Regions from separate parts of the Paenibacillus sp. 01T431 genome, predicted to be linked through region 2. Evidence: a T-box and tRNA genes for the amino acid it is inferred to sense, from the RefSeq annotation. Region 2 holds a T-box; the other holds one or more tRNA genes.
What was found. A T-box is a leader RNA that pairs with one kind of tRNA and senses whether it is charged. The one in region 2 lies ahead of leuS (leucine--tRNA ligase), so its partner is inferred to be a tRNA-Leu.
Positions count from the first base shown of each region.

Region 1: it encodes a tRNA-Leu, which carries the amino acid that the T-box ahead of leuS (leucine--tRNA ligase) is inferred to sense. The anticodon was not compared.

Region 1 covers NZ_JBFTPT010000030.1:6-8,197, reverse strand. Annotated here, with positions in the region: tRNA gene AC1DM9_RS32305 (tRNA-Gly) at 1,782-1,855, opposite strand; tRNA gene AC1DM9_RS32300 (tRNA-Pro) at 1,870-1,946, opposite strand; tRNA gene AC1DM9_RS32295 (tRNA-Arg) at 1,981-2,057, opposite strand; tRNA gene AC1DM9_RS32290 (tRNA-Gly) at 2,066-2,140, opposite strand; gene AC1DM9_RS32285 (ABC transporter ATP-binding protein) at 2,553-3,410, opposite strand; gene AC1DM9_RS32280 (phosphodiester glycosidase family protein) at 3,650-6,109, opposite strand; gene AC1DM9_RS32275 (GNAT family N-acetyltransferase) at 6,472-6,975, shown strand; tRNA gene AC1DM9_RS32270 (tRNA-Leu) at 7,094-7,176, opposite strand; tRNA gene AC1DM9_RS32265 (tRNA-Leu) at 7,274-7,356, opposite strand; tRNA gene AC1DM9_RS32260 (tRNA-Lys) at 7,375-7,450, opposite strand; tRNA gene AC1DM9_RS32255 (tRNA-Gln) at 7,461-7,535, opposite strand; tRNA gene AC1DM9_RS32250 (tRNA-Val) at 7,545-7,620, opposite strand; tRNA gene AC1DM9_RS32245 (tRNA-Glu) at 7,652-7,726, opposite strand; tRNA gene AC1DM9_RS32240 (tRNA-Thr) at 7,767-7,842, opposite strand; tRNA gene AC1DM9_RS32235 (tRNA-Asn) at 7,847-7,922, opposite strand; partial or broken rRNA gene AC1DM9_RS32230 (23S ribosomal RNA) at 8,084-8,192, opposite strand, start outside.
Region 2 covers NZ_JBFTPT010000003.1:273,616-281,807, reverse strand. Annotated here, with positions in the region: gene AC1DM9_RS06375 (homocysteine synthase) at 1-707, opposite strand, end outside; gene AC1DM9_RS06370 (ComEA family DNA-binding protein) at 788-1,348, opposite strand; gene comER (late competence protein ComER) at 1,544-2,383, shown strand; gene leuS (leucine--tRNA ligase) at 2,424-4,862, opposite strand; T-box leader at 4,945-5,198, opposite strand; gene AC1DM9_RS06355 (CynX/NimT family MFS transporter) at 5,299-6,561, opposite strand; gene AC1DM9_RS06350 (GNAT family N-acetyltransferase) at 6,657-7,850, opposite strand; gene AC1DM9_RS06345 (hypothetical protein) at 7,994-8,192, opposite strand, start outside.

The sequences.
Region 1 (8,192 bases), on a different contig from region 2:
ACATATAATATTTTCGGCTCAACATTGGAATCTGCTGTTATGTAGTTCATGTTTAACCTTTAACCCTAACGGACATGTAATTCGCTATTTTGAGGATTTAAGCTCGTTACGTAAATCTAACGGACATAGGATACGTTAATAGCTCGAAAAGTAGCTAAATTAAGCATCCTGAAACTAAATAAGAGATCCTATGTCCGTTAGTTCTATAAAAGGACGGAATTTCGGCAAATAAGGTATCTCATGTCCGTTAATTCTACATAAGGTTGGAATCGCCGCTTATTAGGCATCTGGTTTCTGTATTGATGCATTTATTTATGTTTGCACAAATAATATTTTCCGCTCAACATAGGAGTCTGCTCTTGTGATGTTCATGTTCAGTACTAACGGACATGAAATCCGCTATTTCGAGAATTCAAGCTCATTACGTGGATCTAACGGACATAGGATGCGTTAATAGCTCGAAAAGTAGCCTAATCAAGCATTCTGAAGCTAAATAAGAGATCCTATGTCCGTTAGTTCTCTAAAAGGATGGAATTTCGGCAAATAAGGTATCTCATGTCCGTTACAGCTCTTACTTGGAAGTTTTAATTGTAGAGAACCCTCACAATTAGCTAAGAATACGTGCGCCTGTACCAATTCATCAAAACCCCACTTTATACCTTCAACTTCCGCTTTAGGTAAATGCCGCTAATATATGATAGTTCACTTTCTTAAGCATTTTAAATAAATTACTTTGCTGCATAAATAACGCTTCTAAGCCGTGCCATTCGAAATTTTTAATCATAACTTGATATTTCAAGAATAGATTTAAATGTTTTTATGTTCACTGTCTTTGAAACTTAGACTAATGCTTTGCGTAGAAATATTTGTAAATAAAGAAAGAATGAGGTCATTACGAATAAAAAAACAATCCCTATATGCCCCAACCATTCTTGTGGCTCTGTTTTTTCTTAGCATGTATGAAGCAGGGGACGAGCTACATTGGAAAACATTATAGAGAAGATTTTAGTTTTGGGCTCTGCAATTGGGGTCATATATTTAATTAATTGGCTTACCAAAAAATAAGCTTTAAGTTTATTAGAATTCAAACGTGGTCACTATCGAATCGATATATCGAAGTGTAACTATATTTCTCCAATTCACCTAATGCCAATAAAGGAGAATGATTTAATGAGGCGCAGAACTCGTAATAATAAGGTAGATACTTTTTTTTACAGATTGGAAGTATTTTTTGAAGTATGGATATACCTCCCTCGGCTAATTTTCCGACTATACAAATGGATATTTGATTAGCTTACATACACTTGTTTAGTACAGGGAGTCTCTAAGACGCTTCCGACTAGAATGAAATAAATGTTATGTAAGACCTGGTAAGGCGGTACTAAGCGATATGTCTTTCATGGTGAGAAGGTGTGAATTACTATCCTCCCCTCTATGGGCTAGAGCAGGTTTCTAAGCAAGCGAGAGCTCCCTAATACCCGTTTGTATGATCTATGGCATAAAACGGCGAAGCTACTGCGAGAGAGCGGTTCAGAACTCAAACAAATAGAAGAATGGTTGCTTCATTCATGCGAAGATCGGAACTACAGCAGATATTTATATGCATGATTCTGAAATAACCAGCAGAGAGGCTTCTGATCGGTTTGTGTATCTTAACCCTCAAACAGTTAATTAAAATTTCGCACCATCTTCTGCACCATATTAGGTGCAAGAGGCACTTTTATTGCAATATATAAAAACAAAAAAAGCCTTGCTGCGCAAGGCTTTCGGGTTTAAATAGTTGGAGCGGGTGATGGGAATCGAACCCACGCTATTAGCTTGGAAGGCTAAAGTTCTACCATTGAACTACACCCGCAAAGAAAAAAATTATGGTCGGGACGACACGATTTGAACATGCGACCCCCTGGTCCCAAACCAGGTGCTCTACCAAGCTGAGCTACGTCCCGAAGTGTAAATGAATTGCGTCTAATGTTGGGAAAATGGCGCGGCCTAAGAGATTCGAACTCCTGGCCTTTTGATTCGTAGTCAAACGCTCTATCCAGCTGAGCTAAGGCCGCACAATTTATGGAGCGGAAGACGGGAATCGAACCCGCGACCCTCGCCTTGGCAAGGCGATGCTCTACCGCTGAGCCACTTCCGCATGTATTTCTGTCGGCCGTTTGTTTCGTTTATCATCGCGGCGACAAGTAATAATATATCACCCCTGAAAACAAAAAGCAACTGTTTTTTAAAAAAAGTTTTAAATTATTTTAAATCCTTTAAAATACAATGTTCTAATTTGGCTGCAAAACCTTATATGGCGCGGAAATATGTGCTTTTAGATTTCATAAATCCAATCATAAAAATCAGCTTAAATGACGTTATATCTTATTACCCGGTTTAATCCTTCCGATTGTTTAGCTCTAATGGATTACATTTTATAAATAACAAATATAAACGGTTCACTTCCCACCCACTCGCTTCTAAGCTCAATATACTACACAGGGCTTATCTAAAAGAACAAAAAACCGCATTTCCAAAGGAAACGCGGTTTACGGCATTCATATTAGTTACTATGCTCCAGCAGCAGCCAATGGTCTCTCTGACTGTGCACGGTTAATCAATGCCACTTTATCAGCAGCAGGCTGGCCGGCTAGTGCATATGGCAAGCAAAGAGGAACGCCTGTACGCGGATCAGGCACGATATCTGCCTCAATGTTAAACACTTCGCGCATAATATCCGGTGTCATAACTTCTGCAGGCGTACCTTCGCCTACAACGACACCCGTTTTAATTGCGATCATATGATGAGCGTAACGTGTTGCGTGATTCAAATCATGAACGACCATGACTACTGTGCGATTATTAGCTGCGTTGAGCTTTTGAAGCAAGTGAAGTACCTCAAGCTGATGTGCCATATCCAGGAAAGTTGTAGGCTCGTCAAGGAATAAAATATCAGTTTCCTGTGCAAGAGACATTGCAATCCATGCACGTTGACGTTGTCCGCCCGATAGATGATCAACCGGACGATCGGCAAAATCAGTCATACCTGTCGCTTCAATTGCCCACTGCACGATACTGCGGTCATCCTTAGTCATCGATCCGAAGCCCTTCTGGTATGGAAAACGACCATAAGAGACAAGCTCAGCTACTGTGAGTCCGTCCGGAGCGGTTGGATTTTGCGGCAAAATTGCCAATTGCTTCGCTACTTCCTTCGTCGATTGCTTATGGATGGACTTCCCGTCCAGAAGTACACTGCCCTTCGAGGGATTCATAATACGGGCCATTGTTTTCAAAATCGTTGATTTACCAGAGCCGTTAGCTCCTACTAGCGCCGTGATTTTCCCTTGAGGTATAGCAATGTTTAAATTCTCAACGATTAGACGGTCATCATAAGCAATATCAAGACTAGAGGTCGTTAAACGAATCATTGAACATGCACGCTCCTTCCGCTGCCTGAGGCAGACACCTTATCATTTTATATTTATATTTCAATAAGTAACGAATATTGATAACGATTATCATTTATTTTCTAATGATAATGTTTCTCATAAAAAAAGTCAATGATAATATAAATAGCATTTATTCATATCGATAAAAATAGAGCCCCATTTAAATAGAAAAGCCGCCCAACAGGTTGGGACGGCTAGCTTTTATCATTTTACATACGTTACCACTTTAGCTTCGTGCCAAATACGAGACCATTGCTTATTAGCCTTCCAGGCGTGGTTATGAGTTTTCCTTGCGCGTACATACCAGAGGATGCTCCTCCGTCCAAATTCATCGCCTGTTCAGCGCCAAGCTGAATCATGATTTGACTCCACTGTTTTATCGTTGCTTTGGAGACAGTAGCTATGACAACAGTCCCGTCCTTTTTGACAAGAATGCCGCTTCTGCCAGCTGCATCGGTCAATATTTTGGAGCTGCTAAACCCTTCACCAGCTGGATTAACTGCCGGTTTCCCATCCTTCACTAGTCTTGGTCCTGCACCAATGGCGGTATGAACGCGAGACCATGCAATCGGACTTTTCGAGAGGTTGGTCATTTCGATCTTATAATCAACCTTCGTCCCCACCTTAAAGCGTGAGGCTAGCTTCTCCTCAGAACCTGTATAGACGAGAACATATCCGTCTGCTGGAATGCTGACATTCTCTTTTTTGCTTATTTTGGTCACGACACCCTTACTGACCGTTACTGAGGTGCCTTGTGCAAATCCAAGCTTAGCACCACGCTTTGGCGTGAACATAATGGCTGACGATGCGCCTGCTGCAGGTGTTCGATTAATAAAATACGCATACCAGTTGTTAGGCGACTTAAAAGAACCGTCTGTTCCACCTAAAATTTTGACGCGCAGCGTATCCATAACTACTTTGCCGTCCCATGTAAAACCAATCGCTGTCCCTGTATTTCCTATATGCTCCACATTGCCGTCTACAATTACCGTTCCATATGGCTCCGGAATGCCGCCATAAGCCTCAAAATAGGTTCCGTTAATCGCTGCGTCTGCACGGTAATCTTTAGCAATCGATTGAAGCGACTGAACGACGCCTATCTTACGGCTTGCCAGGCCTGCCGTAACCGGCATTCCCTTTGGAATGGTAACGGTTTGAACCGTAAACGACTGGCCTGCGGCAGCAACCTTCTTGGATTCATGCTTCACCTTTAGGTTCAAGGTAGAGGCTGTAACCTGAATAGGAAGCTTCAGCTGGCCTTTGTAGCCGCTAGCTGTAACATCGACATAAAGGTTAGCTGATCCAGCTGTAACCGGGGTTACCACGCTTTTCTCATTGATGCGAACGATCGCTGGATTGTCGGAGCGATAGCTGACAGCGACTGGATCGGACAGCTTCAGCTTGTCCGTGAGCAGGAGCCGTGTATCCAGCGGCAGCTTAACCGCCGCCGCTGCTGCATAGGTGATCGCAACGGTGCGAACTGGCCCCGCTGCGATTAATGTACTAGCGGACGCATATACGAAGCGTCCGCTGCCCTGCGGCGCCACACCGCTCGCGGGAACCGCGGTGTGACCGCCGTAGGTGTACAAGATCGACCCGGCAGAGCCGTCGATCGCGTACACAGCGCCGGAACGGCCGCCGGCCAGCACCGTGCCGGCGCCAAGATCCGGCGCCAGCGCCGCGGGGCCAAAGCCTCCCGCCCCGCTGGCGCTAATGCGCCATAGTTCCGCCCCGTCTGCGAGGCGGAACGCAGCTATGCCGTTGCCGCTGCGTTCCGCGGCAACGACTGTACCTTTGTCTCCGGGCACAAGCGCCGGAGACGTCCAACCGCCTGCGGGCGCTGCTGCAAGCTCGCGAGTGAAGCGGACTTTGCCGTCCTCTTCATACGCAGCGATAGCGTTGCCCGCAAGCAGCATCACGCCGCCGCTCACATCGCCTGCGATCAGCTTCGCAACAAGCAGCGTCTGCTCAAGCGACGCTTCCCATACAACTGCATTGCCGCGCACGGCATACAACACGCCATTGCTGCCCAGTACATAGACGCCGCGCTTACCTGCCGCCAGTTCCTTAACCGATACACCCTCTGGCAGCAGAGCAGCCTGCTGCTCTCCCACACTGCTCAGCGATAAAACAGCATGCTGATATGCAAAATAAGGAGTACCTTCCCCATCCGTCACCATGCCAGATGGCTCTAATTGTTCCTTTTTCCCTTTAAAATAATAAATACCTTTCTGACCGCCATTGCCGCCTTCATCATATTGATAAAGCCTAGCACCAGTTCCTGCAGTAAATATTTGTCCTTTTCCATTTACGGCTGGGGCGGATAGTTTCGAATATGTGTTTATTCTTTTTAATTCTTTTCCGCCATTATCTAATAAGGATAACCATCCATTATTCGTTACTACCAGCAGCTTTCCGCTCGGCATAACAATCGGAGGATATAGAGTACCTTCTGCTTTGTATCGCCAGTACTCGATTTCTGCTTTGCTGGCAGCAGAACCCTTCGCATTAGAAGCAACCGTTTTTGTCTCATTCGTCGATTCTGCCGCAGAAACGGAGGAACCCCTATAAGCTCCCTTACCACCTAATGATTCACTTCCTGTGTAGCTCACATTCAACACTATAATAAGCAGAATAGCTACTACTCTAACAAGCCATTTTTTCATCTTTTGCTGCATATGACTGATCTCCTTCTCCTTCTTATGTGTAGATTCCAGTTAGTCCCAATGAACTATATCGACAGGTTTATTCTAAAAATGAAGGGATTATATGGATAATAGAGCCCTCAAATTCTATTCAGGAATAGGTTGGCATCCTGTAACTCCCTATGTTACGATCACAAAAACATGTCTACAAATCTAGCAATGGGATTACTATTTCTTTATATAAAACACTAATTCCATTTACTATTTATCCTCAAAACAATTAACCTTGTACATTTTTAACCCCATACGATTGAGCAGGATCACCTTACTGTAGAGGTAGATCGTGTTTTGAACAAGCTATCCTAAGCAAACATAAAAGGAGGATTATAACCAATATGCAAACCACTAGATGCAAGCTGGACACATTACAACAATCAGATTTCAAAAACATGCAAAGGATATATTCGAGTCATGAGGTTAGAAAATACTTAGGCGGAGCTGTACCAGAGGAATATCATCTAAATAAGTTTCTAGATGCTTTAGAGCGCTCATCAACGAAGGAGTCATACATTTGGACGGTTAGACTAAAAGAAAACAATGATTTTATTGGGGTTGTTTCCTTAGATAATCACATAGACGGAAGGCTTAAGGAAATTAGCTATGAATTTCTTCCGCAAAGCTGGGGTAGCGGCTACGCAGCCGAGGTAGTCGGTCAATTATTAATGTACGCACTTCATGAATTAAAGCTTGGCAAAGTAATAGCTGAGACACAAACAGCAAATACTGCTTCCTGCAGGCTCCTTGAGAAGGTAGGCATGCGATTAGAGCATAAGCTGCAAAGATATGGTGCTGAACAAGCGCTATACAGCTTCAATGATCATTCCGGGCTATTCGATTAATAGATGTGGATGATAAGCGTGGTTATAAAATCAAGCATGATGGATGATTACTACATAATTATTAAACACATATATAAACAGCAAAAAACCCTTGTTCGCCAAGGGTTTCTTCATGGTATGGTGCGCGTAGAGGGACTTGAACCCCCACGGTCGCCCGCTAGATCCTAAGTCTAGTGCGTCTGCCAATTCCGCCATACGCGCATATGTGATTCTTTGAAGCTTAACCATGTTTTGCAGGGCTTCCACCTACATTACTCTGTTGACATACAGAGTGCTTCCCTATGAAGGGTGTTAAATATGGTGCGCGTAGAGGGACTTGAACCCCCACGGTCGCCCGCTAGATCCTAAGTCTAGTGCGTCTGCCAATTCCGCCATACGCGCGCATGTGAGATAAAAAAATGGTGAGTCATGTAGGATTCGAACCTACGACACCCTGATTAAAAGTCAGGTGCTCTACCAACTGAGCTAATGACTCATAGTATAAGTGGCTGGGGATTCAGGGATCGAACCTGAGAATGACGGAGTCAAAGTCCGTTGCCTTACCGCTTGGCTAATCCCCAATAGCGATATGGTGGACGCTGACGGGATCGAACCGCCGACCCTCTGCTTGTAAGGCAGATGCTCTCCCAGCTGAGCTAAGCGTCCAAGGATAAAGGCGCCATTTGTAAAAATAATTTGGTGACCCGTAGGGGACTCGAACCCCTGTTACCTCCGTGAAAGGGAGGTGTCTTAACCACTTGACCAACGGGCCATGCTAAAATTGATGCTTGTCCTTACAGTTGAAAGTTTTCTGGAGCTCTCAACCGGATTCGAACCGGTGACCTCATCCTTACCATGGATGCACTCTACCTACTGAGCTATGAGAGCATAATGGCTCCCCGAACAGGACTCGAACCTGTGACAACTCGATTAACAGTCGAGTGCTCTACCAACTGAGCTATCAGGGAACATTGTATTTTGAGTTGAATGTTATTAAAGCATCAACTTCAAAATAGGCACGGTTGAATATCAAGGCGTATTGCGCCTTGAAAACTGGATACGAAAGATTAGGCTTGCTGAAGCCTTTATGCTGTTGTCTACTGGATGTATGGGTCACAGTAAACGTGTTTAGGATAAGCCCTCGACCGATTAGTATTCGTCAGCTACACACATTGCTGTGCTTCCACCCCGAACCTATCAACCTCGTCGTCTTCAAGGGGTCTTACATACTGGGAAAT
Region 2 (8,192 bases):
TTGCCGCTGGCTTTCCAGTCAAACTTGCCGCCGTCTACAATGATACCGCCGATTGATGTTCCATGTCCGCCGATAAACTTGGTCGCGGAATGCACCACAATGTCTGCTCCATGTTCAATTGGTCTGCACAAGTAAGGGCTCGGGAATGTATTGTCCACGATAAATGGAATGCCATTCTCATGTGCAATTGCAGCAACCGCTTCAAGATCGATCACATCGCCCTTCGGATTTCCGATCGTTTCAGCATATACTGCTTTCGTACGCTCGTTGATTGCTCCGCGGAAGTTTTCCGGATTCGACGGATCAACAAATCTTACAGTGATGCCAAGCTTTGCAAGCGTCATTGAGAATAAGTTGTAAGTGCCTCCGTACAGGCTTGTAGCGGAAACGATCTCATCGCCAGCTCCTGCAATATTTAGAATCGCGTATGTAATAGCCGATTGACCAGAAGCAACTGCCAATGCTGCCGGAGCACCCTCTAATTCAGCTACACGTTTCTCAAAAACATCCGATGTCGGGTTCATAATTCGGGAGTAAATATTTCCAAATTCCTGCAATGCAAATAGATTCGCTGCATGATCTGTATCTTTGAATCCGTAAGATGTCGTCTGGTAGATAGGTACCGCGCGCGACAACGTAGTCGGATCGATTTGCTGACCTCCGTGGACGGATAGTGTATCAAGGGAAAGCTTGCGTTGTTCTGACATTTTCTCGACTCCTTCAAATGAGTTAATAGATAATGGCAAACGGAAGTTGTAAATGTCCGCTTCTTTCCATTCTCTCACAATTATGGACGAGCTACAATGCTGTCTTCCAATCCTTTTAATAGTTTTTCTCCAATTCCCTTGACACGGAGTAAATCATTAACGGTTGCAAATTTGCCGTTTCTTTCTCTATCTTCAATAATTGCTTTTGCTTTGGACGGTCCGATTCCTTTCAAATCATCAAGTTCTGCCTCCGTTGCGCGGTTTATATCAAGCTTTGCTGCATCATCCATGTCCGCATCAGCAATCGGTGCTGCTGGCGCAGTGGATACAATCGTATCTTCCTTTAAAGCAGCTCTCCCATCCGGCTCATTCCGATGATCAACACCCGCAGCCGATGCTTCTTGCTCCTTTTCCGGGATCATCTCAGTATCCTTCTTGTTCTTTACGTCTTCTTCACCCGCATCTGCTGCATCAATTGCAGCGAATGCAGATTTCACAGCATCGTTTAAAGGTACCCAATCACCTGTTTCCTTCTGCTTAGGCTCCATAAAAGCAGCTGCCAGCAATATAGCTGCAGCAAGTATTAAAATAGAAGCAAATATAATGGCTTTGCTAGAAATCGTTCCAGTTAAAGGCTTCACTTCTTCACTCTCCTTTGAAAGCGACGAATTATTTGGTAATTAGTGACATATGAAACAAGTCCTGCGGAATAAGGTAAGAGAGCACACGAAATGAGTACGGCTATTGAAATTTTCACTCGGGATTTGTTCGCATATAACCTTTCTCTACAAGTTAAAGCAGGTTATGTGCGCGCCAAACCTATAGGAGGGTTCAGCATGAATGTCGGATTTATCGGGACGGGCACAATGGGAAGCCTGCTCATTGAAGCTTTGATCGCATCTGGTGCATTATCACCAAAACAAATTGCCGTCAGCAACCGCACCTTTGCAAAAGCGCAAGCCTTGGCCAACCGTTATTCCGGCATGAGAGCCGAATATACGAATGCTGCGGCTGCCTGCGGCTGCGATATTGTTTTTTTGTGCGTAAAGCCTTTGGAGTTTAAAAAAGTGGTCGATGATTTGAAGGCAACTATTCGACCAAATCAGATTGTCGTATCTATAACGAGTCCTGTCCTTATCTCTCATCTCGAAGGGGAACTCGATTGCAAGGTAGCTAAGGTTATTCCGAGCATTACAAATTATGTATGGAGCGGAGCATCGCTTTGTATTTATGGGGAAACGATTGATGAGAATGATATGGCTCATCTGGAGGACTTATTATCCCATATTAGTCAGCCGCTGCGAATAGATGAGAATTACACACGCATCGTATCCGACATTTCAAGCTGCGGACCAGCTTTTATGTCTTTCCTGCTTGAGCAATTTGTGGATGCTGCGGTTGCAGAAACAGGTATAAGCCGTGATGAAGCGCTGCGTGTTGCAAGCGCCATGCTGCTCGGAACCGGCTTGCTGCTGACCGAAGGCGGCCTTACACCAGCAGAGGTGCAAGAGAGAGTTGCCGTCCCTGGCGGCATTACAGCCAAAGCGCTAAACCTGCTGCGCCGCGAGACAGAAGGAGTATTCAATCAACTCATCCGTACGACACATGCAAAGTTCGATGAAGATGTGGTCAAGGTTTCGACCGCCTTTATAGGCGAAGAGGTGAACGGTCAATAGCTGTTCTTCAGCTAATGCCCGCTCACCTCTTCTGTTTGTCTTAATTGGCAACGATATTGACTAGCTTGCCTTTTACCGCAATGACTTTACGGATTGTTTTGCCGGCAATCAGCTCTTGCACCTTCTCAAGTTCTTTCGCTATGCTTTCCATCTCAGCAACGTCCATATCAGCTGCAATGGAGATGCGATCTGCGATTTTACCATTTACTTGTACGACGATCTCAACCTCTTGATCGACCGTCCAAGCTTCTTCGAACGTCGGGAACGCTGCATACGTAAGCGAATCCGTGCGTCCCAGCTTCTCCCATAGCTCTTCCGCGATATGCGGCGCAATTGGAGAAATCAATTGAACGAATTGCTCCATTGCTGCTTGCGGAAGCACATCTGTTTTGTAGGCTTCGTTTACAAAAATCATGAGCTGGCTGATTACGGTGTTGAAGCGAAGTCCCTCATAATCATCCGTAATTTTTTTGATTGAACGATGCCATGTGCGCTTGAATGCATCACTTGTTTCGCCATTGCCGATTTTGGCATTCAAGCTGCCATCCTCGTTCACGAACAAACGCCATACACGGTTAAGGAAACGATATGTTCCTTCCACACCATTGGTATTCCAAGGTTTCGTTGCTTCAAGCGGACCCATAAACATTTCGTACATACGTAGCGTATCTGCGCCAAACTCGTTTACGATATCATCTGGATTGATAACATTTCCACGCGATTTGGACATTTTTTCGTTATTGTTTCCAAGGATCATGCCTTGGTTGACAAGCTTATGGAACGGCTCCTTTGTATCTACAACGCCGATATCATAAAGCACCTTGTGCCAGAAACGAGCGTAAAGCAGATGCAGTACAGCATGCTCAGCGCCACCGATGTAAAGGTCAACCGGTAGCCATTGCTTTTGCTTCTCTGGCGAACAAAGCTGTTTGTCGTTTTTAGGATCGATGAAGCGCAGGTAGTACCAGCAGCTGCCAGCCCATTGCGGCATCGTGTTCGTTTCACGGCGAGCCTTCATGCCCGTTTCAGGATCGATCGTGTTCACCCATTCCGTAACGCTGGCAAGCGGTGATTCCCCAGTTCCTGAAGGAGTGATAGCATCAACATCAGGCAGCAGAAGCGGAAGCTGATCCTCAGGAACAGTCTTCATCGTACCATCCTCCAAGTGAAGGATCGGAATCGGCTCACCCCAGTAGCGCTGGCGGCTGAACAACCAATCGCGCAGGCGGTAAGTGATTTTCCCTTTTCCTTTGCCCGACGCATCCAGATGCTCTATCATTTTCGCAATCGCTTCTTCATTCGTCAAACCGTTCAAGAAATCGGAATTGACATGAATGCCGTCGCCTGCATAAGCTTCTTTCGTAACATCTCCGCCTTGCACAACCTCAACGATTGGCAAATCAAATTGCTTAGCAAATTCCCAGTCGCGAGCGTCATGACCTGGAACAGCCATAATAGCACCCGTTCCATAACCAGCAAGAACATAATCTGCGATCCAGATTTGTGTTTTCACGCCATTAACGGGATTAATGGCATAAGCTCCTGTGAACACGCCTGACTTGTCTTTCGCCAAATCAGTACGCTCCAAATCACTCTTGCGCGATGCTGCCAGTTGATAAGCTTCAACTGCTTCTTTTTGCTCTGCCGTTACGATTTTTGCAACAAGCTCATGCTCAGGAGCGAGTACGCAATAAGTCGCGCCAAACAATGTATCTGGACGAGTCGTAAATACGACCAATGCGGAATCATGACCGTCAATCTCAAAGGTAACCTCAGCTCCTTTGGATTTTCCAATCCAGTTGCGCTGCATATCCTTAATGCTTTCTGTCCAGTCCAGTTCTTCCAAATCATCCAACAAACGATCTGCGTATTCTGTAATTCTCAAAATCCACTGACGCATAGGCTTGCGAACAACGGGATGATTGCCCCGCTCGCTTAGGCCGTTAATAACCTCTTCATTGGCAAGCACCGTTCCAAGAGCCTCACACCAGTTAACTGATACTTCAGCAACATAAGCGAGTCCTCTGTTGTACAATTGGATAAAAATCCATTGCGTCCATTTATAATATTCAGGATCGGTTGTACTAATCTCGCGATCCCAATCGTATGAGAAGCCAAGTGATTTTATTTGTCTGCGGAAATTATCGATGTTTACAAACGTAATATCGCGCGGATGCTTTCCTGTATCAAGCGCATGCTGCTCAGCAGGCAATCCGAACGCGTCCCAGCCCATTGGATGAAGGACATTATAACCTTTCATTCTTTTGTAGCGAGACACGATATCCGTCGCTGTATAACCTTCTGGATGTCCTACATGCAAGCCAGCTCCAGATGGATATGGAAACATATCTAATGCGTAAAACTTTGGTTTTTCAGCATCCTCTGTCGTTTGAAACGTTTTGTTTTTATCCCAAAATTGCTGCCATTTCGGCTCCACAACAAGCGGGTTATAGCCGTGAAATTGCTGTTCTTGACTCATGTGCTCATATCCTCTCTCAAATAAATGCTGAATGCATAATTGTACAAAAAAACATAAAACCTCTCGCCCCTAGCGAATTATCGCTAGGGACGAGAGGTTGTTCTCCCGTGGTACCACCCTAGTTAGCGAAAGACATGCTTTGCCGATCGCTCACTTGTCGCCCTTATCGCGGGCCAAACGGTGATTTTCGCGTAAGCGATGTTTCGTAAACATCGCTTTCGTTAATCGCACAGCTCCAAGGCGAGCTTCATTTCGCTGCAGGTCCGGCTTCCACCATACATCACCGGCTCTCTAGGCCTGACAAACGAAATTACTGTTCCTCTTCAACGCTCCATATGCATAAAATCGTTAGTTTCGATTATAAAGATCACACGGTTCGGTGTCAAGAGAACGAACTTGAACTTCAAGCGTATACTAATCAATTTGCACAACACATTTATTTTTCTTGTGCTCCTGATATGGTTTTATTCGCTCCAGCTCCGAAGCCTATATATCCAAAAATAACGGCAACGGCTACTAGCATAACTAATGAAACAGTCCAATTATTCGTCAAATCATGAATGAGTCCAAACAACAGCGGTCCGGCAGCGGCAAGCAGATAACCAAGTGACTGCGCCATCCCCGACAACTGAGCCGACTGCCTTGTGCTGCTTGTCCGCAGTACAAAAAACATAACTGCGAGACTAAAGCCGGAACCACCGGCAATTCCGAGTAAAATCATACAAATCGGAATAAGATCCACATTCCCGCTAAGAAGACCTAGGTATCCTAGGAGCAGCAAGATCGTTGTAAGAATCACAAGCAGCCTTTGGCTTGCCTGCTTTCCCGCAATGACAGGGATAATAAATGTCGCGGGCAAGCTGACAAATTGCAGCAGTGACAGCATCCATCCCGCATCAACGTGACTCATGCCGCGGTCAGACAAAATTTCAGGCAGCCATGATATGTTGACATAGAAACAAAATGATTGAAGACCCATAAATAATGCTACTTTCCAAGCTAAGCCTGAGCGCAGCAGACCACCGTTCTTCTCGCCATTCGTTGCTGCTTTGTTGTTGTCCTTCTTCGTAAACGAACGAAGTTGCGGCACCCAAGCAATCGTGGCAATTAGAGCGAGCAGTGCCCAGCAGGCCAGCATCCCTTGCCAGCCAAAGGAAATCTTCTCTGTAATGGGAATGCTGAATCCTGAAGCTAAAGCAGCGCCTAAATTCATCACGACCGAATATAAACCAGTCATTAAACCGACGGTGGCAGGAAAATCTCTTTTTATCATGCTCGGAAGCAGTACGTTTGCAACTGCAATCGCCATGCCAAGCAAGATCGTTCCAACAAATAAAGCGGCTATCGCCGGAAGGGATCGAATTACAATCGCGCCAGTCAGCACGACCATTGCAATAAATAATGTGTTTTCCATACTTATGCGCTGAGCAATTCGTGGCGCAAGCGGAGAAATAAGTGCAAATGCTAGCAGCGGCAATGTCGTCAGCAGCCCAGTGAGCGCACTGGAAATGCCGAACGAACGCTGAATTTCAGATACGATTGGTCCAACCGCTGTTAATGGCGCTCGCAAATTAGCGGCTATTAGCAAAATGCCAAGAAGCAGCAGCCATGAGCTTGTTATTGCAATTGGCGCAGAAGATGTAGATGCTGATGATAAATTTGAATTGCTGATTTTCACGAAATAATCCTTCTTTCTCATGCTGATCAATCTAAGTTGTTTAGTTTCCCATATAAGCGCCTTAAACATTCAACAAGTCGCCTTATACGATTATTACAAATAACAAATAGCAGCTTTTATTTTTTTACTCGATACCAATATTCGTATTGCGGGACATACCCGATTTTATCGTACAGCCGATTAGCTGCTGCGTTATCTTTTACGACGAGCAGATAACCTTCAGTCGCTCCATGTCCCTTGCCCCATTGTAGAAGATGCAGCACTAGCTGCTCGCCAAAACCTCTATTTCGATAGTTAGGATCGGTCACAATATCATAAATACCAATCCAACCATCCTCAATCACCGCATAGCCGCATGCTACCGGTATTCCATTGTCGTGCAAGATTGCGCAGCATTTATCCAGCGGTGACTGTTCTAACATTTTACGTGTAGTTGACCGCTGTTCATCCGTTAAACGACTAAAAACCGCAACCGCATCCAGCCAGTTCTCCGAAACTTCCTGTTCGAGCCAAATTTCAGCAGCCTTCGGGGATAGAGCGTCAGAGAGATGTATTGTCTTTACAATCGTCCGGTCGATAAGCTCATAACCGCGAGTCGCCAGTTCATCATCAAGCGAGGTTGGCTGGACAAAGGGTGTTATTTTAAAAACAGAGCGTATTCCCTTGTTTTCATACAGTTCCTCGCAGGAGCTGATTTTTGCATCAAGCTGAAGCGTGCTGCCGTATACAGGATTAATCGAATTGGAACGTTTCGTATAACCTTCTGCAAAACGAAGCAGCCAGCCGTCGTAGACAACCGTTTGCAAAGCTGGCCAGCCATTCAAGCTCATTTCCTCTATGCGAAAATGCAACAGTCGTTTAATCTGCTCCATATGATGCTGATCATGCCATATAAAATCTTTTATATACTGACTCACTTCAAAGGCATGGCCGTCCGCATCTACATATTCAGCTTTGTACTGCTCATCTGCTAACTGTGCTATCGTGTCAATAATCCGCTCACGTATGCTTGCAGCTTCATGAACGAGCTCAGCGATCGAAGTTGACTTGCTGTATATTTTTGCTTGTTCGTTAAACTCATTATAATCCAAATGTTTAACCGTAAGCGGCAGGCCAGCTCGCACCTTTAAGATTGCTTCTTCATAAAAATAAATATCCCAACGTAAAATATGGGCTGTGACGTCTCGAACCGACCACTTTCCTGCGGCAATGCTCTGATTCCAAATACGTTCGTCGTAACGCGCCAAATCGGTTACAAACGTTATCCATTCTTTGAAGGTGTCCAGCAGCTGCAATTTCTCGGTAACCATATGCAAATTCCACTCCCCTTAAACTGGCATAATCATCCAAGCTTCCATTTATCATAAAGGATGATTCATTAAGGAGAAAGATTTTTTTCCATTTTTGAAATAAAAAAAGCCGCCTCATGAGCAGCTAATTGCGATTCTGATCCTCATAACATATCAAATCGTTCAAGCTGTTCCAGCTGATTTTCTCGCTTCAATATTTCACGCTGCATCGGTCCAAGCAAATCAAAATGCGGATACTCTGAACGCGCATGAATATAGCGAGGATTAAGTCCGTTATCGAGGCACCAGCGCGAGAGCTTCTCCATATCGGAGCAGCCTACCTTCGTTACTGTCTTCATGTCT